Regions from separate parts of the Exiguobacterium sp. OS-77 genome, predicted to be linked through region 1. Evidence: riboswitches for the same ligand, from Rfam matches in the RefSeq annotation. Region 1 holds a riboswitch; each other region holds the start of a gene.

Region 1 (7,220 bases):
GAACGCGACGAACTTCGGTGGCATGCTCGGATGACGTTTCGTGATCAAGCGGATCGATTCGAGTACAGCATCAAAAATTTCTTCCGGATCCTGCTCCGCCGTCGAGCGGTTTGGTGTATGGAGCGGGTAACCGACGTTCGTTTGTCCGATGACCTCTCCTTTTGTCGTAAATAAGACCGCTTTCGTACTCGTCGTTCCGATATCGACGCCTAACATGTATTCAGTCATGTGAATCGACTCCTTTCGACATCATTTGTTGCGTTTTCCAGAGATCTTCGACTTCCTGGACGTCATCAAAGTTCTGATGTAAGGAAGCGACCATCCGTTCACGATCCCCTGTCTCGATCGCTTCGATGTACAAGGCGTGGTTCGCGAGGATGCGTTCGAAGTCTTCGATGTCTTCCTCGAATCGTACCCGCATCGATAGGAGGATGAAACTTTCCATGACCGGTTTGAGATTTTGCCAAATCATGCTGACATATCCATGATCAATCGAGCGGATGATTGTTTCGTGAAACAGAACGTCCTGGAAGGAGAATTCATCGGCATCCTTGTATTTGATGGCAACTTTCATCATTTCGAGAATTTTACTGAGTTCACGGACGAGTTCTGCCCGTTCGATTTTGACGAGTCGTTCGAAGACGAACGTTTCAATGAGTAGCCGGACATCATAGATTTCCTGAATGTCGCGCTCAGACAAACCGACGACGACCGCGCCCATTCGTTCGAGACGAATCAATTGTTCGGATGCAAGAACCTTTAACGCATCACGGACGGGCGAGCGACTGACTGAAAAATCAGAGGCTAATTTGTTTTCGGATAAAATGGTACCGCTTTCAATCTTTCCTGAAATGATGCGCATCCGTAGCTCGTGTGCGACACGATCTCCAGCGGAAGCTTTTGCTAACCACTTCAAGGGGTATAACAGTTCTGACATGGAATCACCTGATTTCTAAAGTGAGTATACTTGTATACAAGTTAGTATAAACGTTTTTTTCTAAAATGCAAACGCTTAACTTACATTTTAGTGATTCAAGCAGGAATCAGGAAAATGGTTTCCGATATGTTAGGGTGAAGGAGTAAGTAACGAATCGATTAGTTAAAAAGGAGGTAATGCATATGCATGTTTTAGTCGTAGGTGCCGGAGCAGTTGGAGGTTATTTCGGGGGACGTCTTGCTGAGCAAGGGGAACAGGTGACATTCCTTGTTCGTCCGAAGCGCTATGAACAATTACAAAAGACAGGGTTACAGATCACTAGTCCTCATGGTGATGTTATGATCACGCCTCAGTTAGTGACACGAGACATGCGACTGAATCACACATTTGATGTCGTCTTACTTTCGACGAAAGCCTATCACTTGGATGATGTCCTACAGGATCTTGCGCCATTTGTTTCGAGCGAGACGTACATCATTCCTTTGTTGAACGGCATGCAGCATATACGACGGTTAACAGAAGTCTTCGGAGAAGATCGAGTACTGGGCGGGCTTTGCTTCATTGAATCGACGCTTGATGCAGAAGGGCGTATTGTACAGACAAGCCCGTCGCATCGGCTATTGTTTGGTTCACGAACCGGTAAACCAACAGCGCGTTTAGAGGAGATTGCAACACGTTTTGCGAAAGCGAAGGCACCGATGACGTACTCGATGCATATCATGGATGACATGTGGCAAAAGTACCTCTTCATTTCGACATTTGCGGGCGTGACGACACTATTTCGCTCTGCCATCGGTCCAATTCGCAAGGACCCAATTGGTCATCAGATGATTCAAGACGTCATGAAGGAAGCGAAGCAAGCGATGGAAGAACAAGGCGCAGTCTTTAATGACGATGTAGAAGCGGTCTTGCTGAAGCAGATGCATGCAATGGAAGACACGATGAAATCGTCAATGTTACGGGACATGGAAAAGGGTCAGCCCGTCGAAGTGAAACATTTCTTTAGTACGTTGCTCGAAACACGCTCTTCACGTCATCTTCAACTGATTGAATCTAATTTATGGATCTATCAAAAAAATCGGGAAATGCCTGTTGACTGAATTATCTGCATTCTGATATGGTTAGGAACAATTACATACTTATCCAGAGAGGTGGAGGGACTGGCCCTATGAAACCTCAGCAACAGGTCGAAAGATACTGTGCTAATTCCTGCGGGTGCTGCACCCGATCGATAAGATTTCCGAATTGTCGACCGACGCATCCGTGAGGATGCGTTTTTTGTTTGAAATAGGTGGAACGAGGAGGAAATGGATTCATGAAAACGAGCGGAGCATTTCGACGCAAGATGGAATCACGTCATCTGATCATGCTGTCGTTAGGTGGTGTCATTGGAACAGGATTATTTTTAAGTACAGGTTATACGTTGGAACAAGCAGGACGTGTCGGAACGATTTTATCGTATTTGATCGGAGCCGTCGTCGTTTACTTAGTCATGTTAAGTCTCGGTGAACTCGCCGTGCACATGCCGGAAACCGGATCATTCCATAAGTACGCAACGAAGTACATTGGACCCGGCACCGGTTATACAGTAGCCTGGCTCTACTGGCTGACGTGGACGGTCGCCCTTGGTTCAGAATTCACGGCAGCAGGCATTTTGATGCAACGTTGGTTCCCGTCGATTCCGGTTTGGGTGTTCAGTGCCTTGTTCGCTGCGATGATCCTTGGTATCAACGTCTTGAAGGTTCGTGTGTTTGCTGAAGTCGAGTTTTGGTTCTCCGCCATTAAGGTCGTGACGATCATTGCGTTCATTTTACTCGGTGCGGGAGCGATCGTCGGCTTCATTCCACTGCAAGATGGTAGCCCGGCCCCATTCTTTTCTTCGTTAACCAAAGGCGGGTTGTTTCCAAATGGTGCTTTCGTCATCTTCATGACGATGCTTGCCGTGAACTTTGCTTACTCGGGAACGGAACTGATCGGTGTCGCAGCAGGTGAAGCGGTCGATCCGAAACGGACGATTCCGCTTGCGATCCGGACGACGATCTTGCGACTCGTCCTCTTCTTCGTCGGTACGATCATCGTGTTAGCCGTCTTATTGCCAACGGATGGGAAAGGTGTACTCGAAAGTCCGTTCGTCGCCGTGTTCGAACGGATCGGAATTCCCTACGCAGCAGACGTGATGAACTTCGTCATTTTGACAGCGATTTTGTCGGCAGCGAACTCTGGACTTTACGCCGCCTCTCGGATGCTCTGGTCGCTTGCGAACGAACGTATGATTCCACGCTTCTTCGCCCAGGTGACACCAAGTGGGGTTCCACTTCGAGCTGTATTGTTCAGCATGCTTGGCGGAGGACTTGCCTTGCTGTCTAGCATCTATGCAGCAGGAAGTGTCTATATCGCGCTCGTCTCGATTTCCGGTCTCGCTGTTGTCGTCGTCTGGATGAGTATCAGCATTGCCCAGTATCGCTTCCGGAAACAATTTCTACGCGAAGGGCATACGGTCGACGAATTGGTCTATCGCACACCACTCTTTCCATTCGTGCCGATCGCCGCTTTCGTTGTCTGTTTGATTTCCCTGATTGGTATCGGATTTGATCCGACACAACGAATCGCCTTGTACTGTGGTATTCCATTCATCGTGATCTGTTATGTCGTACATGCGTTCACGAATTCTTCTCAGAAACGGAGTGTTGAAGATGTCCCGAATCAAAAATCCAGTTGATCAACGATTACAGGAAGTTCCCTTTCTCATTTTAGATGGTGCCCTTGCAACCGAACTTGAACAGAAGGGATTCGACCTGAACGACCCGCTTTGGTCAGCACGTCTCTTGATCGAAGCACCGGAACAAATCGAACACGTCCATCGTGACTACTTTGAAGTAGGTGCCGATGTTGCCATCACTTCAAGCTATCAAGCAAGTATCGAAGGCTTCAAACAACGTCATATCACGACAGAGGAAGCACAGGCGCTGATCCGACAAACGGTCACCTTGGCGCAAAATGCACGCACGCGTAGCGGAAAGAGTGACGCATTAATCGCGGGATCAGTGGGTCCTTATGGTGCCTACTTAGCAGATGGTTCTGAGTATCGCGGTCATTATGGGGTGTCAGCAGATGTGCTGGAAGCCTTCCACAGACCACGAATCGAAGCATTGATTGAAGCGGGGGCTGATCTGCTGGCATTCGAGACGATTCCGTCGCTCGAGGAAGCTGTTGTGTTGTTCCGGATTCTCGAAGCGTATCCGGAAGTGTCCGCTTGGCTAACGTTCTCGCTTCAAGATGCGACGCACATTAGTGAAGGAACGGCACTTGCGACGTGTATTGAAACAGTTGGACAGCATCCGCAACTGGCAGCAATCGGTGCAAATTGCTTTCCGGCATCTTACGCGACCGACTTTATCCGTCACGTCAAGGCGTTGACGAGTGTTCCAATCATCGTCTATCCGAACTCCGGTGAGGTCTATGATCCGGTCGCAAAAACGTGGTCGGGTACGAATCAATGTACGTCGTTCCAAACTGTCGCGAAAACGTGGTATGAGGCAGGGGCACGATTGATCGGTGGTTGTTGCCGAACGTCACCCGAACACATCGCACAAATTCGTTCGGTTTGTCAGGTTTCTCATACATCATGAATAATGACGAAAAAACGGACGCGAAATCGATTGATTTCGCGTCCGTTCTTTTAATATGGTGTGATTCCGTTATCGTTCGCGCAAAGCACGGTTGAATTGTTGCAATAGACGTCCGAAATCTTCGGCATCATCCGATGGCCAGTCCGTCAGTAGACGTTCGATGCTCGCGAGGCGCGCTGTTCGGTAAATCGTGAGTTCTTCTTGTCCTTTATCCGTAATATGATAGAAGAAGGCACGACCATCTGTTGGATCTTTTACTTTTTCAACAAGTTGCTTCTGATCGAGTGCTGCAGCTTGGCGACTGACGGTCGAGACATCGAGCTGGAGTTCACGGGCAAGTGTTTTGACACCGACGTTGCCGGAATCCGCTAGTTGTCGCAGTAAGAGGTAGGAAGCACGATCCAAATTACGATTATCTGCCGTCGCCGTCGTCAATCGTCGTATTAGGATTGCTAACTCCAATTCAATGGTTTCGAGTGCTTGTTGAGACATCGGGTATCTCCCCTTTCAATAAGGTCTCTCTGTCCCTCATGATTACCCAATGTGGATAAGCTGTCAATGCGAAAAGCAGGAGGCTTGACAGAGTTGTAGTTGTATTATACAATCATTTTTGTTCTTTTAATTGTATCATACAACTTTTCCATATGAGAAATGAACGACAAAGGAGAATTCAGATGAAAGCTTATGAGTCGATGAAACAAGAGGTCATCACGGTAAACGATACAGATTTGATTCGGACGGTCATCGAACGATTCATTCAATCTGGTATTAGCGGCGTACCTGTCATTAATGCTGAGCAAGAGGTAGTCGGGTATATCAGTGATGGAGATATCATGCGCGCGATTGGAAAACACAAGGACATCATAGTCGATACATTCTTATATGTAGATGTCATCAAAGGAGACGAAGAAGATTATGAAGACCGGATTCGTCATATCTTGAATCGACCTGTCATGGAACTGGCACGCCGAAAAGTCGTAACTGCGGACGCTGACACAGAAATGGAAGAGATTGCAGCAACGCTCGGCGCAAAACGAATCAAAAAGCTTCCAATCCTTAAAGCAGGACGACTTGTTGGGATCATTAGTCGAGGCGACGTCATCCGTCATTCGTTTAAACAATTCATGTAACACACTCAATAGAAAGAAGGGACACTATGGCACTTGCTGAAAAAACAACGACGCTTGAGCCGGAAACGGTATTAGCAGAAAGCAAACATGGATTATTCCATCAATCGGTTGCTGTCTGGGCAGTTTTTTTCGCCAGTATTACAGCATTCATGGGAATGGGTCTCGTCAATCCCGTCTTACCGACGATTGCCGAGAATTTAGAAGCGTCAAAAAGTGAAGTAACGCTCTTATTTACAAGTTATAACGCCGTCATGGCATTCGCGATGTTAATTACAGGCGCGATCTCATCACGGATTGGTCAAAAAGGAACATTGATGCTCGGGATCGCCGTCATCGCAACCGTTGCTGGTTTTGCTTCACAAGCAGATAGCATTTGGACGCTCGTCGCGTTACGCGGTGGATGGGGACTTGGGAACGCTTTGTTCGTCGCAACGGCACTTGCTGCGATTGTTTCGCTGTCGTCAGGCGGAACAGCAAAAGCCATCATTTTGTATGAAGCAGCCGTTGGTCTTGGGATTTCGATTGGACCACTGTTAGGCGGAACGCTCGGTTCAATCACATGGCGCGCGCCATTCATGGGTGTTGCGACGATCATGGTCATCGCATTCCTCGTCTTGCTCTTCTTGATGCCAAAACCAGCAGCATCTGCTGCACCGAAACAGAAGTTATCATTAAAAGCACCGTTTCAAGCGATGAAGCATCGTTCACTCTTGACGCTCGGGATCGTGGCGGCACTTTATAACGTTGGGTTCTTCACGATCATGGCTTATGCACCATTCGTCATGAAACTACCAGCTAAAGGACTCGGATTCGTCTTCCTCGGCTGGGGAATGTTGCTTGCGATCACATCGGTCTTAACAGCTCCGAAACTGAAACAATGGTTCGGAACGATTAAAGCGATGATCATGATGTTGATCACATTCGCGATCTTGCTTCTTTTAATGGGGATCTTTACGGAAACGCCAGCCGTCGTCATCGTCTGTGTCATCTTGGCGGGAGCTGTGCTTGGGAATAACAACACGCTCATCACGACAGCAGTCATGGACGCAGCACCTGTCGAACGTTCGACAGCGTCTGCGGCATACAGTTTCCTACGTTTTCTCGGGGCAGCCATCGCGCCATTCATGGCCGGTAAATTGGCTGAAATCTTCAACGCAAACCTACCGTTTTATGTCGGAAGTGGCTTTGTCCTCTTATCCGTCATCATCATCGGGGTCAATCTCAAACACATTCGCCATATCGATCGGACAGAAGGCGGACATTAATTTCAAAAAACAGCCGAAGCGAATCCGCTTCGGCTGTTTTTGATTGAAATCAAGACGGGTACATGTCTTTTAACGTGCGGATTGAGTGCTCGATCATTTTCCGAAGGACGTCTAAGTCGATGTCAGTCAGTCGTTTTACGTAGAGGCAGGACTTACCGCGTCGATACGTACCGAGAGTGGCAAGCAGTCGTTCCGATACATCGTCTTCACCAAGCGCGAGGTAAAGGACGAGGTTCGTCTTGCGCGGAGAAAAGCCGAC
Region 2 (7,220 bases), 2.6 Mb from region 1:
AAGCAGTCGCCTTTGCTCGCTTGTTAGGCCTTGTCATCCCATAACAAAAAGAAGTCCTGCTTTCGATTGTTACTCGAAAAGCAGGACTTCTTTTTGATGAAGGTTACTGTTTTTAAAATGACATCGTTTCGCCGTCCTCCGGAATCAGGAAATGGGCAGAGAGATGGAAAGCAGTTAAAAAGTCAGCAATCATATCACGTCGCAAGAGACAGTGGTTGACGGACTCGAGGTGCGAGACGATGATCGTTGCTTCCGCCGCTGCTTCGTGTACGGCAAGGAGATCACGCTGTGACATCGTGATCGGCTCTCCGGTCAAGAACTGGGCGGCTCCACTGTTGACGACGATGATATCGGGTGTATGTTGTTCGATTGCATGCGCGACCTCGTCGCACCAGATCGTATCACCTGCGATATAAAGTGTTGGTTCGTCCGGATGGGTGAGGACGAGCCCAGACACACGTCCCATCCGTTTGCCGATTTCACCGACACCATGCTGTCCACCTGTTCGATGGATTTGAATATCACCAATCGTCACACCGGAATCGAAGGAAGAGACGTTCGTGAAGCCGGCTTCTCGGATGTGCTGCGCGTCTTCTTCTTGCTGCGCATAGAGTGGCAAATGCTTGGGTAATAGTTGTTTAGCAGCATCATCGAAATGATCAGCGTGCAGGTGCGTGACGAAGATGGCGTCAGGATCGAGCAGTGTCTTGACATCGACCGGTAAGTCGACGAGTGGATTGGCGACGGCATTCGGTGTTTGACCGAAGGGAGGCAAGCTGCCTTTTTCGCCGAGGAACGGATCAATTAGTAAGACTTGATTGGCATACGTGACAACGAGTGTTGCATTGCGAATTTGTTGAATATCCATTAGGTTCATCCTCTCTCAATGACTCGGATTGACTATTCCCCGTCTGGCATTCAATGAATCCTATCGCAAGCGTTTCTCCATCGCCATGACGTCGACATATTCGCCGTTCAACTGTCCTTGCTCCTTAAACGTTCCGACGATCCGGAACCCGGAGCGGATATAGAGTTTTTGTCCGATTTTATTGAATGGGAAGGTGAAGAGAATGAGTTTATGCATCTGATGATCACGGGCGTGTTGCTCAGCCGTTTCAAGCAAACGTGTGCCAATCCCTTGTCCACGATGAGTCCGGGTGATATAAACCGAAATCTCACCGACGGATGCGTAGACAGGACGCGGATTATACGGATCGAGGGAAATGAAGCCGAGGACACCTGTGTCATCTTCAGCGACATATCCGGCATATCGATCGGTGCGTTCTACATACCACTGGGTCATGAAGGATAAGTCCTTTTGGTCGGTCTCAAGCGTTGCGATTCGATCTTCGATGCCTTCGTTATAGATGGCGAGAATCGCTGATAAGTCGTGTTCCGTTACGGGACGAATATGCATGACGCTCACTTCCTCATCGCTTTTCCTTCATTATATCGGTTACGTATCAATGTAGTGATATGTTTGTGCGATAAGAAAAGCGCTGATTTCCTTCACATAAAGGAAATCAGCGCTTATATCGTTCTTAAGAGACCGTTGACGTCTCGTTTTCATAAATCGGAACCCAGCCGTCTGTCGTGACGAAGATCCGAACAGCAACGACTTTACGATCGTCTTGAAGCGTAAAGTAGTGGCGTGTGTTAACAGGAACGGAAATCAAATCACCAGGATTGAGTTCGATGTTATAGTAGCCGACTTCTTCGTCTTTGATCGCGAAGACGCCATGACCGCTAACGATGAAACGAACTTCATCATCCGTGTGATGATGTTCTTTCTGGAAGTTGACGAGTAACTCATCCAGGTTCGGTGTCGTATCCGAAAGTGAGATGATATCAGCTGTCTGATACCCACGACGTTCTGATACGTCTTTGATTTCGGGAGCGAACGTATCGAGAATCGTTTGTTTGTCTGCATCCGTCAGTGTGAAGTTCTCAACGAGAGGCGCTGGAAGTTTCGAAACGTCCCATTGTTCGTAAAGAACGCCGCGTGACGCAAGGAAGTCAGCGACTTCCGTTTGATCCGTATACCGTGTGTTTGTTTCTTGGAATAAGACTGTTGCCATGAGATGATTCCTCCTTTTAATGAATGGATTGACGGCATGATTGCAACGTCAACGTGTAATTGAATAAAAACTCGAAGGCTTCGAGGTGTTTCTTTGCTTCAAAGGCGGTCGGTGCCCAGACCGTGATTCCGTGATTGCGGATCAGGACGGCACCACTGTCTGCTGTGACATGAGGTGCAAAAGCAGCGGCAAGCGTCGGAATGTCCGCATGATTCGGAATGATCGGTACCGTGACCGTCGCATCCTCTTCCCAGTGTCCGAGTGCCTTGATGATTTCTTGACCGGAAAAGGTGATGCTGCCTTGATCGCCATAGAGTTCCGAAATCACATTGTTCGCAATCGTATGGACATGCAGGGAACAACCGGCGTCCGTTCGATTGAACACTTCGACATGGAGCAATGTCTCAGCAGAAGGACGCCCGGATTGCTCACCGATCAATTGACCGGTCGCATCGACATGAACGAAGTCGTCAGGAGTCGTCTGCCGTTTATCTTTTCCGCTTGCCGTCACAAGGAATTCAACCGGGACACCGGATGTCCGAATGGCGAGATTGCCACTCGTACCAGGGAACCAATCGCGAGCCGCAAGCTCTTGTTTGATGGCGCGTAGCTCTTCATAGCGTCGCATGAATGTCATGTTGTCACCTCCGCTCGTGTTAAATCATGAACGATATCATGGAACGTCTCAAACGGTGTATAGGCGATATCGTTCTCTTCACACAACGTGATCAGATAATCACGGGCATAGACACGATCCGCTTGTTTTGCGAGTTCGAAGTCCGTCACCGAGTCGCCGATGACGATGATGACGTCACCGTCTTTACGTAGTGTCCGAGCAACGGACGTTTTACAACAGCCGCACCCGTTCGTGCAATGGGTATCGCAGGCGTGTGGCCAATCGATATGAACGAATGGACCGTCAAAATTTGCGACATTGCAATAGATGCGCTCCTGCTCAAGGAATGGCGCTAAGATCGGTTCGACGAAAAAGTCCATTCCGCCGCTGACGATCGAGAAATCGATGTCTTGACGACGACTGTACTGAAGCAACTCCGAAAATCCGTCGCGAATGACGGCGCGCTCCAGTAAAAAGTCAAGATAGGACGCTTTCCCATCAGATGGCAGAAGTGCGAACATTTGCCCGACACCACTTTGAATCGATAACGTCCGGTCGAGTACACCTTGTTTCAACGGTTCGAAGTCGCTCGCTGGCGCAAATGCCTGCATGAGTGCGATGATATTATCCTGTGTCGTCACGGTACCGTCGAAGTCACAAAGAATCCGTACGGTCATGACTTGATCCCCCAAGCGTCGAGGGCGATCCGTAATTCTTCATGACGCGATGCTGCCGTCGATAGGGATTCATTTGCGAGTGCCGCATCGAGTGCCTGACGGAAAGCGGTGACACCAGCCGCAGCACCTTGCGGATGACCATGTACGCCGCCACCGGCGTTGATGACGGAATCGATCCCGAAGTCCCGTACGAGTTGAGCGACGAGTCCAGGATGAATACCGGCTGAAGGAACCGGGAAGATCGATTTCGTCTGACCGAGACGGGTCGCTTCGACCGCGATACCACGGGCGACATCCTTTGGCAAAGCGACATTGCCGTAAGGCGACGGGAATAGCGTCAAGTCTGCTCCAGCAGCACGCGGTAATGTGCCAAGTAAGACAGGAGCTGCGACTCCGTGATTCGGGCTAGCGATCAACGCACCGCTATAGGCCGGATGATTGAAGATTGGGACGTTGATTTCCGGATCACTTGCCAGTTCGCGTAAGACGTCGAGTCCGTATGTGAAGGTATTCAGCAAGAAAGCGGTCGCTCCAGCGTCAATCAATCGCTTGGCTTTATCCTTGAGCGTAAAGACGGGACCGCTGAGTGTGATTGCATATAACGCGCGTTTACCGGTCCGGTGGAAGTGAGCGTCGATGACCTCACGTCCAATTCGTGCCCGGTCAATCGTTGGCGTCAATGGATTGTCGTATAGGATCTCATCGTCCTTGACGAGATCAATCCCACCAGCGAGTTGTCCTTCGAGTTGATCACGAAGAAACGATAAATCGCGTCCGATGACTCCTTTGAAGATGCTCATTAATAATGGGCGATCTTCGACACCGATCAAGGAACGGACCCCTTCAATCCCGAATTTCGCACCTGGAAAGTCCGACGTAAATGTATCGGGTAGTAGCAATTCCGTTAATTTGATTTCACCGTCGAGTGAGAGTTTCCCGAAGACGGTCGTCAGAATCGCAGAAAAGTCGCGCGACACGTTATGTTCCGGATAACGAATCGTGATATATCCTTTGCCATCGCGCTCTTCGGTATGTACGACTTCCCCTTTGAACGAGGCGAGTTGTTGTTGTTCGAGATGATTCAGTTCCGTCCAAGAACCGACTGTCAGACCAAGCGCGAGTTGTTCAGCGCGCTGCTCGAGTCGATCACGGGCAGTCAATTGATAAGTAGCAGTGATATAAGCCATGTCTTTCCTCCTTCAACAAAAAAATGGTCTCTCGTCAGCGACAAGAGACCATGAATGATTCGAACGTGGACTCTTATCTGTCAGCTTAGTAGCTGCAAGAATTAGCACCGTGCCAAAAGGTCGGTTGCTGCGACATCGTAGGGCTTGTCCCTCCGTCTGCTCTTGATAAGAATTGGATGAAATTGTGAAATCTAATTGCAATTTTTACATGAGAATCGTGACTTGTCAAACTATTTTTAGAAAATTTATTTTTTTGGAAATACTCTTTCTATAGATGACTTAAAAATGATGTCCGTTTCTGCTTGATTTCGATTTGACAGCGAGGAAGTCGATTGCGTAAGATTCAAATCAATATCACACACGACAACTACATACGACTCTTATCGCGAGTTGGCAGAGGGAATTGGCCCGATGACGCCGCAGCAACCGACCACTAGGCACGGTGCTACATCCAACAGACGTTTCGTCTGAGAGATAAGAGGACGCAGTGACTTTTCTGCGCCTCTTTTCGATGACGAAAAGAGGCGCTTTTTCGTGTATCACATAGGGGGAAACTGAGATGACATATAAAGCATTCACAGAACAGGACGCGATTGATCGTGTTCGGACATTAGGACTGATCGGCGATGGAGCCGTCGAAGCAGAAGAGATTGGCGACGGGAACCTCAACCTCGTCTTTCGGATTCGAGAAGGCGAACATCGCTTGATTTTAAAACAAGCATTACCATATGCGAAGGTCGTCGGGGAGAGCTGGCCGTTATCGCTCGAACGAGCGTGGATCGAGCAATCCGCACTCCGTGAATTCGCGCGACATGCCGTACCGTTCGTACCACGTGTTTTTCATGCTAGTCACGAAGAGGCGTATACGGTCATGGAAGATCTTTCACATTTGACGATCGTTCGAAGCGGTTTACTCGCAGGTGAACAGTATCCGTTGCTTGCGGAACATATCGGTTCTTATCTCGCTCGGACGTTATTCCATACATCGGACTTTGCGCTTGGTCCGGTTGAAAAGAAACGTGTCGCCCGAACGTACTACAATCCAGACTTGTGCGACATCACGGAAAAATTAATCTTCACGGATCCGTTTCATGACGCGGAGACGAACGAGATTGAAGCCGGACTCGAAGAAGAGGTGGCACGTCTATGGGCAGACGATGAGTTGAAACGCGAAGTCGCAAAACTCGAAGCGCTCTTCATCACGAAAGGAGATGCATTGCTGCACGGCGATCTACATACAGGAAGCATCTTCGCCTCAGCGACGGAAACGAAAGTCATCGATCCTGAATTCGCCTTTTATGGTCCATTTGGATTCGATGTCGGACAGTTCATCGCCCACTTATTCTTCGCGGCATATCCGGATTACCCTACACGACGTGACGCCCGAATCAAGGATATCGATACGTTCTGGCTGACGTTCGCTTCAACGTTCCGTGCCTTATGGGAACGGGAAGCCGTCGAACCGTTCCAGGCACCAGGACTCGTCGATGATGTACTGAGCACGATCTTGCAGGATGCCCTTGGCTTCGCCGGTTGCGAATTGATTCGGCGGACGATCGGTCTAGCACTGGTCGCTGATTTAGAATCAATCAATTCAACGACGGAACGCTTAGAGCGGAAACGTCACGCTCTCCGTCTAGGAACAGCGTTAATCAAACGCCGTACAGAATGTCGGACATTCGATGATTTACGAAACTTTGACGTAACGGAGGAACTTAGCCGATGACTACATTCGTTCAAAGTATCCGTTACGAAGACCGTGTCTTGACGATTCTCGATCAGACACGTCTACCGCAGGAAGAGCACTATGAAGTCATTGCTGATCTCGCGCAAGCCGTTGAGGCGATTAAACAACTGCGCGTTCGGGGCGCACCTGCGATCAGTTTATTTGGGGGATTCGTGCTCGTTCAAGAAGCATACCGGTTTGAAGCGGCGCTTCCGGTCTACAAGCAAGCCTTGCTTGAGACATCGGCGACGTTACTCGCGACACGACCGACGGCCGTCAACTTGCGAAATGTCCTCGATCAATTGAATCCAATCATTCAAGACGGGACGTCGGTAGAAGAGATTCGCGAACGGTTGGAAAAACGGACGGTCGCTTTATACGACCAGGATGCGCAGACGTCACGTCAAATCGGGATTCATGCACTGGAATTATTCCAGTCAGGCGACCGGATTCTAACAATTTGTAATGCTGGATCGATTGCGACCGCTGCTTATGGAACAGCACTTGCGCCGTTCTACATCGCAAAAGAACGCGGCATTGAATTATCCGTTTTTGCGAGTGAGACGCGACCGTTACTGCAGGGAGCACGATTGACGACATGGGAGCTTCAACGTGCCGGGATCGATGTCACGTTAATTACGGACAACATGGTCGCCCATACGCTGAAAGAAAAACAGATCGATGCGATCATCGTCGGTGCCGACCGCATTACACGAAACGGAGATACCGCGAATAAAATCGGGACGTTCCAATTAGCATTGCTCGCGCAAGCTTTTGGTATTCCGTTTTACGTCGCAGCACCGCTCTCGACGTTCGACTTCTCGCTCGTTTCCGGAGACGCGATCGAAATCGAAGAACGTGATCCGCAAGAAGTGACGACTGTCCAAGGTGTCGCGACAGCACCGGAAGGCGTCGCTGTCTTCAATCCGGCGTTTG
Region 3 (7,220 bases), 470 kb from region 1:
TCTCAGTGTCATCGCCTCACCCGGTCATACACCTGGTTCGATCTCACTTTGGCATGAAGGAAGCCGGACGTTGATCGCCGGAGATGCTTTTCAGACGCAAGGAGGACTCGCCGTCTCCGGTGACGTCCGCTGGCAATTCCCGTTCCCTGCACTCGCAACATGGGATCCGGACGTCGCCCTTCGCTCGGCTGATCAACTGACGGAACTGTCTCCGGATATTCTTGCCGTCGGACATGGTCCACTAATCCTTGGACCGAGTTACGAGATGCGACAAGCCGTCGATCGATTCACTCAGGTCTTGCAGACGAAAAAATCATCTCCATTCAAATCACACACTTAAAACGGGACTGTATCATGAGTCAGTCTTTCCAAAGATAAGGGTGGCAGAATGAAAATCTGCCACCCTTATCTCATAACAAAAAGAATGACGCGTCACACGCAACTCCTACAGGAATAAGCGCATTTATGCGCTGTCAGAGACAAACAAGACCCGTTTTCCTGCTTGAATGAAGCAGGAAAACTGGCTTGTGTCTCGCCTGAGGAAAGGGCGTGAAAAGACGCGTCATTCTTTTTTTGAGTTACCCCCATTTTTTCGTCCAGTGGTTCAATTCTGTTCTGCAACAGAATAACGATAGACGCGTGCTTCGTAAGGACGCAAGATATCCGGGCTACCCGGATAGTTTGACATGAGCAACTTTTCCGGTGGTAAGACGAGGGCGGTCTGCATCGGTTCATCATGTACGTTGAGGACGATCCGCCAGACTTCTCCCTCTAATTCCCGCTCATAGATATAGAGATACGGATCATGAAGCGCTAAGTCTCGGTATGTACCGTAGACCATAATCGGATGATCCTTTCGCATCTGAATCAGCGACTTGTAAAAAGCAAGCACGGACGATGGATCGGCTTCTGCTTGCGCGACATTGATGTCCGTATAATTCGGATTGACCGCTAACCATGGTTTACCACTCGTAAAGCCAGCTGCATGTGTATCGTCCCACTGCATCGGTGTACGGGAATTATCGCGCGCGAGTAACTGCATCGATGAGAGCATGACCTCTGGGTCCTCTCCGCCAGCGATGCGCTCCGCGTATCGATTTCGAAAGGCGACGTCCTGATAAAGCGACGGATCCGAGAAGCGAATCCCCGTCATCCCGATCTCTTCTCCTTGATACACGTATGGAATGCCCGGTAACGTATGCAACATCAAACCGAGTAGTTTCGCACTCTCAACCCGGTATCGTTCACTGCCGAAGCGCGTCACTTGTCGTGTATGATCATGGTTGTTGAGGAACTGTGAATTGACACCTAATGGGTATAAGACGTCGTACCAGCGTTTTTGAATCTCCTTGAATCGTAAGAGATCCATCGCTTCCATGTCGTCCGCGATTTCGAAGTGAAACAGTGTCCGGAGTTCTTTTCGTTCGTCACTGACATATAACAGTCCATCTTCTGGACCGACGAACGGAATCTCACCGACTGTAAACAAGTCTTTACCAGCGAGAACATTCGCATGCATCTCCTGCAAGAAGTCATGCACACCTGGCTGATTCCCAAGGTACGAGAGATCAAACGGATTGGCGACATCCTCGAACGACCGTTTTTTGATCAAGTTGATGACATCCATCCGGAAGCCGTCGATCCCTTGAGCAATCCACCAGTTCATCATATCGTAGATTGCTTGCCTCACAGCTGGGTGCTCCCAGTTCAAGTCCGGTTGTTCTTTGGCGAAGGAATGAAAATAATACTGCCCGCGCTCTTCACTCCACGTCCACGGACTTGGCGCAAAGTACGAGCGCCAGTTGTTCGGAGGCGTCTCTTTCGTGCCATCCTGCCAGATGTACCAGTCATCCTTATCGTTGATCCGCTCACATGACTGACGGAACCAGTCATGCTGGTCACTCGTATGGTTCACGACTAAATCGAGAATGACCTTCAATCCACGGGCATGAGCGGCCGTGATCAACTCCTGTAGATCCCCCATCGTTCCCGCTTTTTCCATGATCTCGTAATAATCGGCAATATCATAGCCGTTATCGACGTCCGGGGAACGATAACACGGATTCAACCACACGACATCGACACCAAGTGAAGCGATGTAATCAAGCTTCTCGATGACACCTCTTAAATCACCGATCCCATCCCCGTTCGAATCTTTAAAGCTACGCCAGTAGACTTGATAGACGACTGCCTCTTTCCAGTTAGCTCGCTTCATCTTCCCACTCCTCTCCCTACTCTTTATTCCCGCTCCACTTATCTGTACCTGTTTATCCGACAATTTTTTTAAATTTCGAAAAAGTTCTTTTCTTTTGACTGAATATTCGTTATCCTTGACGACAATACCACGAAGGAGGCATTCATCCATGAAACATTTCGCTCCATCCATCGCCATTGATCGGCTTCCTGCTCCCGTCTTCGCTGAACTTGCGAACCGAATCGGTGCTGTAAAAGCTGCCGGACATGATGTCATCACACTTGGTCAAGGAACACCCGACCAAACGACGCCTGTACATATTCTCGATGCCTTAAAACAAGCTATCGACGAGCCAACGAACCTTCAATATCCACCATTTCGTGGACATGATTTTCTAAAACAAGCTGTCTCAAACTTTTACGCGACTGAATTCGGTGTCACGATCGATCCGGCAACGGAAGTCGCGATTCTCCTCGGCAGTAAAGCCGGAATCGTCGCCTTACCGCAGACGATCGTCAACCCTGGAGAAGGTGTCATCGTCCCGGATCCAGGATACCCGGATTACCTGTCTGGTGCAGCACTTGCTGGCGCTTACCCGATTACGCTTCCGTTGCTCGAGAAAAATGATTTCTTGCCGGATTATGACTTACTTGATACGACGGACGTTGAGCGTGCCCGGATGTTGTTCCTCAACTACCCGAGTAATCCGACGGGTGCGACCGCGACGGCAGAAGCCTTCGAACAGACAGTCGCTTTCGCCGATGCCCATGATATCTGTGTCGTTCATGACTTAGCATACGGCGGTATCAGTTTCGATGGTCCGACGCGAAGTTTCTTGCAGACGGAAGGGGCGAAAGACGTCGGAATCGAGCTATTCTCACTCTCAAAACGCTTCAACATGTCCGGCTTCCGGATTGCCTTTGCCATCGGAAATCCGTCCGTCATCTCAAGCATCGAAACGTACCAAGAACATCTCTACGTCAGTGCCTTCACACCGATTCAGCATGCGGCGACCGTCGCCCTCACGAGTGACCAGACGTGCGTCCGTGAGTTAAGTCGCTTGTATGAAACACGACGCGATGCGTTGTTCGCAAAACTTGATGCAATCGGCTGGAGTGGACCACGCCCGGGCGGTTCCTTCTTCGTCTGGCTTCCTGTTCCGGAAGGTTACACGTCCCAGAGCTTCACCGATCATCTCCTTGACGAAGCGCACGTCGCTGTGACCCCTGGATCCTTCTTCGGCGAACACGGTGAAGGCTACGTCCGGATCAGCTTGATTGCTGACGTCGAACGTCTAGAAGAAGCCGTCGATCGAATCGGAACGCTCAACCTATTCCGGACACCTGTTGCGGAATAATTCTGAAAAAACATTTGACAGATGGGAATCATTTCCGTTAAAGTAAGTCCCAACAGCATAACTACTTATCGAGAGCGACCGAGGGATTAGGCCCAACGACGTCCGGCAACCACCTGTAAGGAACGGTGCCACATCCTACAGAATGATTTTCATTCTGAGAGATAAGTTACGAAATCTTACACTTTCGTCGCTTTTTTCTGGTTGCTCCGCTACTAGGAAAAAGCGACTTTTTTTGTATGAGGAGATGAGCGGATGATTGAATTCAAACACATTACAAAACGGTTCGTCCGAGATCGGACCCCGATTTTTGCCTTACGGGATGTCGATTTGACGATCCAAAAAGGAGAAATCTTCGGAATCATCGGTGAGTCCGGTGCCGGTAAAAGTACGTTGCTTCGCCTAATCAACGGGCTCGAGCATCCGACACAAGGAACCGTCAAGGTCGACGGTGTCTCGCTCGGCGGGATGTCAAAAGCAGATTTGCGTCAACTTCGCTTGCGGACAGGAATGATCTTTCAACATTTCCAATTGATTCAGTCGCGCAACGTCGCAGATAACATCGCTTTTGCGCTCAAGGCCGCTGGCGTCAAACGAGCAGATTTCCCGGAGCGGATTCGCGAACTCGTCTCGCTCGTCGGACTTGAAGGATTTGAGACGAACTTCCCGAGTCAATTAAGCGGTGGGCAGAAACAGCGCGTCGGGATTGCCCGGGCACTCGCAAACAATCCGACCGTCTTGTTATGTGATGAAGCGACATCCGCTCTTGACCCCGTTACGACACTACAGATCCTTGAACTGCTGAAGGATTTGAATGAACGACTCGGGTTGACGATCGTCCTCATCACGCATGAGATTGATGTCGTCAAACAGATTTGCCATCGTGTCGCGGTCATGTCACAAGGTGAAGTCGTTGAAGTCGCCTCAACCTATGACTTGTTCAGTCAAGCTAAGCATCCGGTGACGCAACATTATGTCGATACGGCACTACAAATCGAATTGCCGGAACGCATCTTACAGGCAACCCCAGGCAAGATCATCCGCTTGCAGTTCACGGGCGAAAAGACCGGTGAGAGTACGTTATCAGAAGCGATCCGCCGTTACGATATCTCAGTCAGCATCTTGCACGGCAAGGTCGACTACATTCAAGACGTCGCCTTCGGTGTCCTCATTGTCAGCTTGACGGGATCATCCGATCAAATCGCTCTTGCCCTCGACTGGCTCGCGACGGAACTTCATGCACTCGAGGTGATTCAGGATGTGGCTTGATCGTATTCAAACGATGTTACCTGAGCTCTTGAAGGCACTCGGCGAGACAGCATGGATGGTCGGAATTTCACTTGCTTTCGCATTGGTCGTCGGGATTCCGCTCGGAATTCTCTTGTTTGTCACCGACCGCGGATTATTTTTTCAAAACCTTGCCGTCCGCCGTGTTCTTGACTTCGTCGTCAACATCGTCCGGTCGCTACCGTTCATTATCTTGTTGGTCGCCCTCATTCCGTTGACGAAGTTCTTACTCGACAATACGATCGGTCCGACGGCAGCATCTGTCAGTCTCAGTGTCGCAGCGATTCCATTTCTCGCGCGACTCGTCGAAACATCACTCCGTGAAATTCCGCCTGGTCTAATCGAAGCAGCGGAAGCCTGTGGGGCGAAACCATTGCGGATCATCGTCAGTGTCCTCTTACCGGAAGCACTCCCTGGCATCATTCAGGGCATCACATTAACGACGATCAGCTTGATTGGCTTCTCAGCGATGGCTGGTATCGTCGGCGGCGGTGGTGTCGGTGACCTCGCGATCCGTTTCGGTTACTATCGCTACGATAATCTCATCATGATCGTGACGATCGTCGTGCTCATCGTCATCGTTCAAAGTATTCAAGCACTTGGCAATCAACTGGCGCGAAAAACAGATAAACGCTAATCACACATACAAAGGGAGAGTGGAATCATGAAAAAACGATATGCCTTTTTAGCAACAGCCTTACTCGGTGCAGGAGTCCTCGCAGGATGTGGAGACAGCAGCGCTGATGAAAAAAACAAGACGATCAAGATCGGGGCGACGAGCGGTCCGTATAGCGACATGGTCAAACAAGCGATTCAGCCACAACTCGAAAAGAAAGGCTATAAAGTCGAAATCGTCGAGTTCAGCGATTACATTCAACCGAACATCGCCCTCGGTAGCGGCAATATCGACGCCAACTTGTTCCAACACTCGATCTATCTAAAAACGTTTTCTAAAGAAAAGAATCTCGACTTAAAAGGACTGATCACGGTTCCGACAGCACCGATGGGACTATACAGTAAAACAGCGAAGACACTTGACGACGTCAAGACAGGTGCTGAAGTCGCGACGCCGAATGATCCGACGAACCAAGCACGGGCACTGAACTTGCTTGCGGAACAAGGGTGGATTGAACTCAAGCCGGATGCTGATCCTCTGACCGTTTCAGAAAAAGATATCGTCAAGAATCCGAAGAAACTCGTCATCAAACCACTCGAAGCGGCTCAACTGCCACGCGCTGTCGAAAGTGTCGATATCTCAGCCGTTCCAGGGAACTTCGCACTTGCTGCGAAATTCGACTTACTTGATGCGTTAGCACTTGAGACGATGGACGAACAATACCGGAACCTCGTCGCTGTCCAAACGAAAGATGCTGACAAACAAGTCGCAAAAGACTTAAAAGCAGCCGTCGAATCGGACGCCTTCAATGAAGTTATCGAAAAATCATTCAAAGGCTTCAGCAAGCCTGAATGGGCAAACTGATGTAAAAAACGACCGGAATTCAAGGAGAGATCATCTCTTTGAATTCCGGTCGTTTGGTGTTAGAACCGATACCACATCAGTTCTTCATCATGATAGGTATCATCGATTTTCAGCGCCCGTGGTTCAATCGCGTATGATTCAAAACCAAGCGACCGATACAACGCTTTAGCAGCTTCGTTCGTCCGGACGACCGAGAGATGGACTTGCTCAATTACAGGATGCTGCTTTAATGTACGTAATGCCTCTTCTACAAGGTGTCGTCCGACCTGTTGTTTTCGGGCGCGTGGCGTGACGTACATCGCAAATACATTCGCTCGATGTCGCATCTTGAACGGCTCGGAGCAGACGATAGTGACGACACCGACGAGTTCATTTTCATGAAACGCACCAAACGTCATCGACTGTTCGCTTTCAAGACGAGTTGCGTACCGTTCGACGGATCGATCTTTTTCTGATTCATAATCAGAGCCAAATGCCTCAGGATGGTTTCGTAAGGCTTCTAATCGAAACGCTTTATAGAGTACTGCATCTTCTGGATTCAATCGACGGATTTCCAACATCCCCACCTCCTGCCTTTAGTGTAAAACACATCGCTTCATGAAAAAGAGGACGACATCGTGAAATATCGTCCTCCATTTTTCTATTTTAAGGTGTTCGGAAATTAATCGTGAAGTATGGCGCGTTACTCCGGAAAGCCACACCGATGTCAGCTTGTTTGTACTCTTTTTTCAAAATATTTTCTCGATGCCCTTTTGAATTCATTAAGCCCCAATGTGATGCAAAGACATTCGGATAGCCCATTGATAGATTTTCACCAGCATAGCTGAACCTGATTCCTTCACGCTTCATCCGGTCGAACGGATCACGCCCTTGCGGATCCGTATGTGCGAAGAAATTATTCTTCG
Region 4 (7,220 bases), 260 kb from region 1:
GATTCCGATGGCGACGAGTCGTGATCTCTATGCAGCAGTAGCAGAAGAAACACAAATCGTTGGCATTGATGAAGTTCAATTCTTTGATGATGAGATCGTACAAGTCATCGAAGCACTCGCACAAGACGGAAAACGCGTCATTTGTGCAGGCCTTGATCAAGATTTCCGGGCAGAGCCATTCGGGAAAATGCCTGAATTACTGGCGCGTGCAGAATTCGTGACGAAGCTACAAGCGATCTGTCTTTCATGTGGGGATCCGGCTTCCCGGACACAACGTTTGATTGACGGGAAACCAGCGAACTACGATGATCCGATCATCCTAGTCGGAGCGTCGGAATCGTATGAGCCACGTTGCCGTCATTGCCATGAGGTACCTGGAAAACCGAAGCCGCTCCAATCGGTGCAACACCAAGAACGATAAATGAAAAAAGGCGAAGGCTGGGATATAACTCAGTTTTACAGATGATAAAAAGGAATTGCACATCCTGAGTGATGGCGATTCTTTTTTTTTTTTCGTTAAACTCAGCTAGTTAAGTCTCAGCTTCTTTTAGTCACTTTTTTAAACTCGAGATGAATGATAAAGAAAGCTAGGACTAAAAGAATAAAGTAACTAATTACTACTTGTAACAGTTCTTTATCGTGAGTCAGATACTGTGAGTTATAATACGATGCAATTACAATAACAAGGACTAAAGTACGACTTAAAATGAAAAATACTCAAAAATGACGAGAAAGAGCATAAGAGAAAAATAGTATCACTCAACGTGCTAGCATAGGGTTTTCCTGATATCATGCAAATCATGAAAAAATCACACCTTGTTCCAGGAAGATACTATTGTAGCACAGCGTGTGTCAATGTTTTTCAAAGTTGTAATCTAAAAAACATATAAAAATCATTTACATTTTTTGGGATATGATAACCTCTGGGTATGTATTATTTTGGTTTTAGGTCAATCAGAAAAACAAAAACAGGGGGAATTTGGATGAAATCAAATAATGTATGGATGAAATTTTTGATGGTTGCTTTAGTATTCGCTTTGTTTATTGCAAATATTCCAATGAAAAATGTATCTGCTGTCGAAAAAAAATTAAGTGAAAAAGAAGCTGTCGCGATCATGGAAGCGGTAAGTCGTAGTTCTGTTACAAATGAAGATGGTACTGTCTTTGTGAATGAAGAACAATTAAAAAAAGAATTAAAAGGTAATCGGAAATACACAGAGATAAAAAAAGAATTGAAAGAACTTGGATTACTAACTAATGATCCAATTGAAGAAAAAGTATCTTCAAATTCTAGTAAAGCATCTATGATGGCGGCAGCTAGTTCTAGTCAAATCAATCCTAAGTGGAAAGCAGTTCGAGATGCTTGCGCTAAGAAATATATCCAAAATAAATACGGTCTAACAGGAGTTGCAGCAATTGTCGCAGCACTTCTCGAAGGTGATTTCAAAAAAGGACTAAGACTTTTGCTTACAAAAGGAGCAAGCTTAACTTTAGCTGGACTACTGACTACGTACGGTCATATGAATTATAAGTGCATTAAGTTAGCCAACTCTAAACATAGAGTATATAAGTAATTAAAAAGACAATACAGATTCATCAATTGAAATCTCTTATTGTTTTTTTATTATTTGCATTTAACCTTTCGAAGGTTTTTGGTGTAAGGTATAGTGTTTTTGAAGGATTTGTTTAATGGATAAATTGAAAAGATCAAACAACGATAACTGTTGATGTAAGGAATTGGAGGTAAACAAATGAGTAAACACCACAAATCTAGTATACGATTAGTTTTGATTGTATTAGTCACAGTTGCAATCTTGTATTATGGTTTTAACTTTGAAATAGGGTACGGGATAATCTTTTTAATCGCAGCTGTTGGGTGTACCATTTATCTTAACTTTGAAGCAGCTAAAAAAGAAAAAGGTGAGCAAAAAAATCCTATAATTAAATATGGGAGTTTCAGATTGTAGACAACCCCTCATTTCGTAATTGAAATGAGGGGTTGTTGTATGTATTGACTACTTAAATGTAAAAAATGTGGATTCCCAGGACTAATTCGAAATCTTTTTAGGGTTCATGCAATGAAAGTAAGCATCGTTTTTTCACTCCACGGAGCTGCTGTACTCTCCTTTATCTGACATTCTTCCACGCTCTTCGTCTTGGCGGGGGGGAGCTTTTTTTCATGTAAGATCCAATCCTCGTTGACGTCTTGATCTAATGCGTCATTGTACTATTGGATAGCGCGTCGAACGAGCATTTTCTTGAACTTCCGTTTGTTTGTGTTCGCCTTGATATGTGGTAGAGTCGATAAAGATGACCGAATGGACGACGAACCCAGCTTTGACCTCTTGAGTGAGGACACGATAAAAAAGCACTCTCAAAGACGTCCGTACCGTGGGCGAACCTAAAATTTTGAGACCATAAAAAACACTTTCGGAGTGGTACATTTTTAAAAGATACTAACATCGGAGGTGTTTTTGCATGGGCAAAAACGTATATTCAAGCGAAATAAATTGGGCAGTAGTCAAAGGAAAGCTGAGTGGTGAGTTAACGACGAAAGAGATCATGGAGAAGTAAGGTATCAAAAATAAGTAGTATGTCTCGGAGAGGAAACTGTTGGGACAACGCAGTTATCGAATCATTCACTCCATTTTAAAGTCCGAGGAGTTCCAGTACGTCAAATTTAATTCACTAAGAGACCATGAGATCTCTGAGCTCGTTATCAACTACTTAAATTACTACAACGAAGAACGAATCCAAGAAAAATTAGGCTACCTGACACCGAAAAGATATGGTGTACTGGCAGCCTAATCAAGGTGTTTATATGTATCTCATATTGCTGGATCAGTCTACCGGACGTAGTCCTTCCCGAATATAGAGAAATAGGGGGCACCTTTTCTTTCAGCCCAAAACCTAAAACCTAATGGGATGTCATGTTAGTCTTGATCTCTTTGATGGTACGTCGCATGCAAGGAATACCGAATACATATTGAAGAAGCGCTATCTTGATTAACAGAACGAGGTCGGTGCTTGTCCTTGGAAACGATTCGAAATGAACAAAGCGCAATCATTCTCATTAGAAGAAAAAATACGCTTTGCCTACAATCTGTAGCAGCTATTTGCTTCCATATGGAAACGAATAGCTGTTTTTTTGATTCAGCCTGTTTCTTGCGAAAACTGACACGATTGTTCGATAAAGCGAATCGTCTCACGAACAATCAAATCCTGATCATGATCGAGTGTCGCAACGTGATACGAGTTCAGTAAACAGTAGCTTCGTTTATCATTTGTTCCGATGTGCTGGTGCAGATAATCCGAGCTCGAAGGTGGAACGACGTGATCGGTCGCTGAGTAAAGAATCAATGTCGGTAGAAGGATCGATCCAAGGCGTCCTTTTGTTTCATCCATTAGGCGAACAAGTTCGAACGCACAACGGCTCGGAACAAGATCATAGATGATTTCAAAGGCTGCTCGCTTAATGTCCGGTGCGCCTTCCGGTAAATACTCTGGACCGTCCTCGAACGAAAGTGATTCATAGGATGGAACGGAGAGTGCGGCATTGATCGTAATGATGCCGGCAAACGGAATCCCGTCAGCGGCGAGCGACAGCGCAAGCGTCGCACCCATCGATTGACCGATGACGAAGACTTGATCGCATGTTTCTTGTAAACGTTCATAGCCGTCTTGCAGGCTTTGCTTCCAACATCGAGCAGTCGATTGTTCGAACTCGCGGACGTTCGTTCCATGTCCACGTAAGCGCGGGGCATAGACGGTAAAACCTTCAGCAGCGAATGCCTCACCGACGTCCCGTACACTTTGCGGAGTGGCGTTAAAACCATGACAGATTAGAATGCCGATCGATCCACCTTGAAAATAAAACGCTTCAGCACCAGTCAATACAGGATAGTTCATCATTACTATTTTTCCTCCATTCATGAAAAAAACTCGTCGACGTCACTGCTTGGACGCCCACGAGTTTTTCACCGTATCATCCAAAGCCGCGCTTTGCTGGTCGGAGCACCTTACAAATTGCAGGTTGCCGTGAAGTCATAGAGCCAGGTCTCTCGTTCACTCTTGATAAATATCATATTGGAATTGTCGGAATAATCATTGAAACGATGGTAGCACGACCAAAAATGACTTGTCAAATCTTTCTTGACGAATCGTGATCCGTTCATTAAGCTAATTCATAACTTGTAAATCCATCGATATGCGCCAAATGGATTATTTTTGCAAAGTTGGTTGACTTTTAAAGTTTCGACCCGTAATGTAAAAATTAGTTTTACGACATAAGCAACAACGCAACAACACACATACGAATTTCATACCGCAATACTTATCCAGAGAGGTGGAGGGACTGGCCCTACGAAACCTCGGCAACAGACTCATTATGAGCACTGTGCCAATTCCATCAGACAGATGTCTGAGAGATGAGTGGAGTGGATTCTGCCACTGTGCGGATCCAGGTCTCTTCTTGTTTCTCAAGAAGGGACCTTTTTTGTTGAATGAAGGGGGAAAACGGAATGATTGCATTTCATCAAGTCAAAAAAACGTACGTCACGAAAGATCAGACGATTGCAGCGCTCGACGGTGTCGACCTGACGATCGAGAAAGGCGAAATCTTTGGTGTCATCGGCTTTAGCGGTGCCGGGAAAAGTTCACTGCTCCGCTGTGTCAATCTGTTAGAACGACCGACGTCAGGAACGGTGACGGTCGATGGGGAAGATTTAACGCAACTGTCTCCGAAAAAATTACGCCAAGCAAAACAACGGATTGGAATGATCTTTCAGCACTTCAATCTATTGAATGCGAACACGGTCTTTACGAACGTTGCAAAACCACTCGTTCTCGCAGGCGTCAAGAAAGATGAGATTCGCCGTCGGGTGACGGAGTTGCTCGAATTCGTCGATCTCGCGGACAAGGCGGATCATTATCCAGATCAATTGTCGGGTGGGCAGAAACAGCGCGTTGGTATCGCCCGGGCACTCGCGACGCAACCTTCCGTCCTTTTATGTGACGAAGCGACGTCAGCACTTGATCCCCAGACGACACATCATATTCTTCAGTTATTAAAACGGATCAATGCAGAGTACGGGATCACGATTCTTTTGATTACCCACGAGATGGGCGTCATCCGGGAGATTTGCGATCGTGTAGCCGTCATCGAAGCTGGGAAGCTAATCGAGTCAGGAACGGTCTTTGATGTCTTTTCAAATCCGCAGACCGAGACGGCACGGAACTTTGTACGGTCCGTCATGCATGACGAGATTCCAGCGTCGATTCGTCAGTTGATCGAGTCGCGAAATGCGCATCCAATCTATAAGATTCACTTCCTTGGACATCACACCGGACAACCACTCTTGTCGCAAGTCGCAAAACGCTTCGACGTCGATGTCAATATCCTGCACGGTAGCATCACGGAGTTGCAGGAGACGCCGTTCGGCACCTTGCTCGTCGAGTTGATTGGTGAGCCGGCTGAAGTGAAACGTGCCTTACACTACATCGATCAGGCACAGGTAACCGTTGAGGAGGTGCTCGCTGATGCTAGTTAACTACAGTGATATTTGGACAGCATTTTTGCAGACGATGACGATGGTATCCGTTTCGCTCTTGTTCTCGACCTTGATCGGCTTACCACTCGGTATCCTGCTTGTCGTCACGCGAAAAGGAGCGTTACTTGAAAATGTTCCGTTGTTCACGTTCTTCAACAGTATCGTCAATATTTTCCGCTCGATTCCGTTCATCATCTTACTCGTCGCGATCATCCCGTTGACGCGCTTGATCGTTCAGACATCGATCGGAACAGAAGCCGCAATCGTTCCGCTCGTCTTTTACGCTGCACCGTACATGGCGCGTCTGATCGAGAGTTCTTTACTCGAAGTCGATAAAGGCGTTCTTGAAGCAGCAGAAGCGATGGGCGCGACACCGTTTCAAACGATTTTCCGCTTCCTCCTACCGGAAGCACTCGGTTCACTCATCCTGAACTTAACGATCGCGACGGTCGGCTTGATCGGGGCATCGGCGATGGCAGGCGCCATCGGTGGCGGCGGTTTGGGTGACTTAGCAATTACTTACGGCTATCAACGGTTTGATACGAAAGTCATGATCATCACGGTCGGGATTCTCGTCATCTTAGTCCAAGGCTTACAGACGACAGGCAACATCGTCGCACGAAAAATCAGAAGACATTAATCAAGGGAGCGATTCAGCCATGAAAAAAGCAGTAGCAATTGGAGCAACACTCACGACGATTTTATTTGCCGGGTGCGCAGCATCAGGAGAAGACGAAAAGACGATCAAGCTCGGTGTCAGCGGTTCAGACACACAAGTTTGGGATTATGTCGCGAAAAAAGCAGAGAAGGAAGGCATCAAAATCGAACTCGTCAAGTTCTCCGATTATGTCCAGCCGAACATGGCACTGGCTGAGGGTGAGATCGACGCCAATGCCTTCCAGACGATTTCCTACTTCAACGCTTTCAAGAAAGAACATAACTTGAAGCTATCGCCGATTGCGACGACTGTCATCGCACCGATGGGGATCTACTCGGATAAATACAAGGATGTCAAAGATATTCCAAATGGCGGAAAAATCGCTGTTCCGAACGAAGCGACGAACATGGGACGCGCCCTCTTGTTACTGCAAGAAGCAGGTCTGATCAAGCTACCGGACGACTTCGATGGTAACGGTTCGGTCGATAAGATCGTCGAGAATCCGAAGAAGCTGAAAATCGTTCCGATCGTCGCCGGACAAACGCCACGCGTCTTACCGGACGTCGCGGCGTCTATCATCAACAATGGCATCGCGGTTGACGCTGGCTTCAACCCGATCAAGGACTCGATCGTTCATGAGAACGAGACAGCAAAACCATACATCAACATCATCGCGACACGGACGGAAGACAAGAACAAAAAAGAACTGAAAAAAATCGCATCGCTGTATCAACAAAAAGATGTCGCGGCCTTCATCAAAAAAGAATACAAAGGCAGTACGATCCCGACGTTCGTTCCACTGAGCGACATCGGCGAATAATTTCAAAAGGAGAGTGGACAGTATGACGACACCAGTACGCACGACATGGATAGAGACGATTGAACAGGATATCGAACAAAAACGGGAATCGTATCTTGAGACAAGTCACCGGATTCATGCAACGCCGGAAATCGGGAACGAGGAATTCTTTGCTTCGCGGCTCCATGCGGAGCGTCTAACGGCGGAAGGTTTT

The links. Region 1 has a riboswitch for S-adenosylmethionine ahead of EXG77_RS00415 (amino acid permease). Riboswitches for the same ligand answer to the same signal wherever they lie in the genome.
Positions count from the first base shown of each region.
Region 2: it holds a riboswitch for S-adenosylmethionine, as region 1 does, so the genes downstream of both, EXG77_RS13920 (2,3-diketo-5-methylthiopentyl-1-phosphate enolase) here and EXG77_RS00415 (amino acid permease) in region 1, are expected to answer to the same signal.
Region 3: it holds a riboswitch for S-adenosylmethionine, as region 1 does, so the genes downstream of both, EXG77_RS02680 (methionine ABC transporter ATP-binding protein) here and EXG77_RS00415 (amino acid permease) in region 1, are expected to answer to the same signal.
Region 4: it holds a riboswitch for S-adenosylmethionine, as region 1 does, so the genes downstream of both, EXG77_RS01830 (carboxylesterase) here and EXG77_RS00415 (amino acid permease) in region 1, are expected to answer to the same signal.

Region 1 covers NZ_DF239008.1:87,566-94,785, forward strand. Annotated here, with positions in the region: gene gntK (gluconokinase) at 1-228, opposite strand, end outside; gene EXG77_RS00405 (GntR family transcriptional regulator) at 221-937, opposite strand; gene EXG77_RS00410 (ketopantoate reductase family protein) at 1,120-2,037, shown strand; SAM riboswitch class I at 2,074-2,175, shown strand; gene EXG77_RS00415 (amino acid permease) at 2,253-3,656, shown strand; gene mmuM (homocysteine S-methyltransferase) at 3,631-4,566, shown strand; gene EXG77_RS00425 (MarR family winged helix-turn-helix transcriptional regulator) at 4,636-5,058, opposite strand; gene EXG77_RS00430 (CBS domain-containing protein) at 5,241-5,696, shown strand; gene EXG77_RS00435 (MFS transporter) at 5,723-6,961, shown strand; gene EXG77_RS00440 (DUF1801 domain-containing protein) at 7,011-7,220, opposite strand, start outside.
Region 2 covers NZ_DF239008.1:2,726,413-2,733,632, reverse strand. Annotated here, with positions in the region: gene EXG77_RS13950 (pentapeptide repeat-containing protein) at 1-44, shown strand, start outside; gene EXG77_RS13945 (MBL fold metallo-hydrolase) at 113-868, opposite strand; gene EXG77_RS13940 (arsinothricin resistance N-acetyltransferase ArsN1 family A) at 929-1,417, opposite strand; gene EXG77_RS13935 (acireductone dioxygenase) at 1,542-2,078, opposite strand; gene EXG77_RS13930 (methylthioribulose 1-phosphate dehydratase) at 2,095-2,715, opposite strand; gene EXG77_RS13925 (2-hydroxy-3-keto-5-methylthiopentenyl-1-phosphate phosphatase) at 2,712-3,371, opposite strand; gene EXG77_RS13920 (2,3-diketo-5-methylthiopentyl-1-phosphate enolase) at 3,368-4,558, opposite strand; SAM riboswitch class I at 4,629-4,730, opposite strand; SAM riboswitch class I at 4,936-5,039, shown strand; gene mtnK (S-methyl-5-thioribose kinase) at 5,118-6,284, shown strand; gene mtnA (S-methyl-5-thioribose-1-phosphate isomerase) at 6,281-7,220, shown strand, end outside.
Region 3 covers NZ_DF239008.1:559,316-566,535, reverse strand. Annotated here, with positions in the region: gene EXG77_RS02695 (MBL fold metallo-hydrolase) at 1-340, shown strand, start outside; gene EXG77_RS02690 (alpha-glucosidase) at 605-2,215, opposite strand; gene EXG77_RS02685 (aminotransferase class I/II-fold pyridoxal phosphate-dependent enzyme) at 2,364-3,551, shown strand; SAM riboswitch class I at 3,614-3,719, shown strand; gene EXG77_RS02680 (methionine ABC transporter ATP-binding protein) at 3,804-4,817, shown strand; gene EXG77_RS02675 (methionine ABC transporter permease) at 4,807-5,472, shown strand; gene EXG77_RS02670 (MetQ/NlpA family ABC transporter substrate-binding protein) at 5,500-6,315, shown strand; gene EXG77_RS02665 (GNAT family N-acetyltransferase) at 6,375-6,875, opposite strand; gene EXG77_RS02660 (CAP domain-containing protein) at 6,961-7,220, opposite strand, start outside.
Region 4 covers NZ_DF239008.1:351,945-359,164, forward strand. Annotated here, with positions in the region: gene EXG77_RS01805 (thymidine kinase) at 1-421, shown strand, start outside; gene EXG77_RS01810 (hypothetical protein) at 984-1,574, shown strand; gene EXG77_RS16650 (IS3 family transposase) at 2,704-2,808, shown strand; gene EXG77_RS01825 (transposase) at 2,918-3,064, opposite strand; gene EXG77_RS01830 (carboxylesterase) at 3,154-3,912, opposite strand; SAM riboswitch class I at 3,980-4,081, opposite strand; SAM riboswitch class I at 4,331-4,434, shown strand; gene EXG77_RS01835 (methionine ABC transporter ATP-binding protein) at 4,521-5,549, shown strand; gene EXG77_RS01840 (methionine ABC transporter permease) at 5,539-6,189, shown strand; gene EXG77_RS01845 (MetQ/NlpA family ABC transporter substrate-binding protein) at 6,209-7,027, shown strand; gene EXG77_RS01850 (M20 family metallopeptidase) at 7,050-7,220, shown strand, end outside.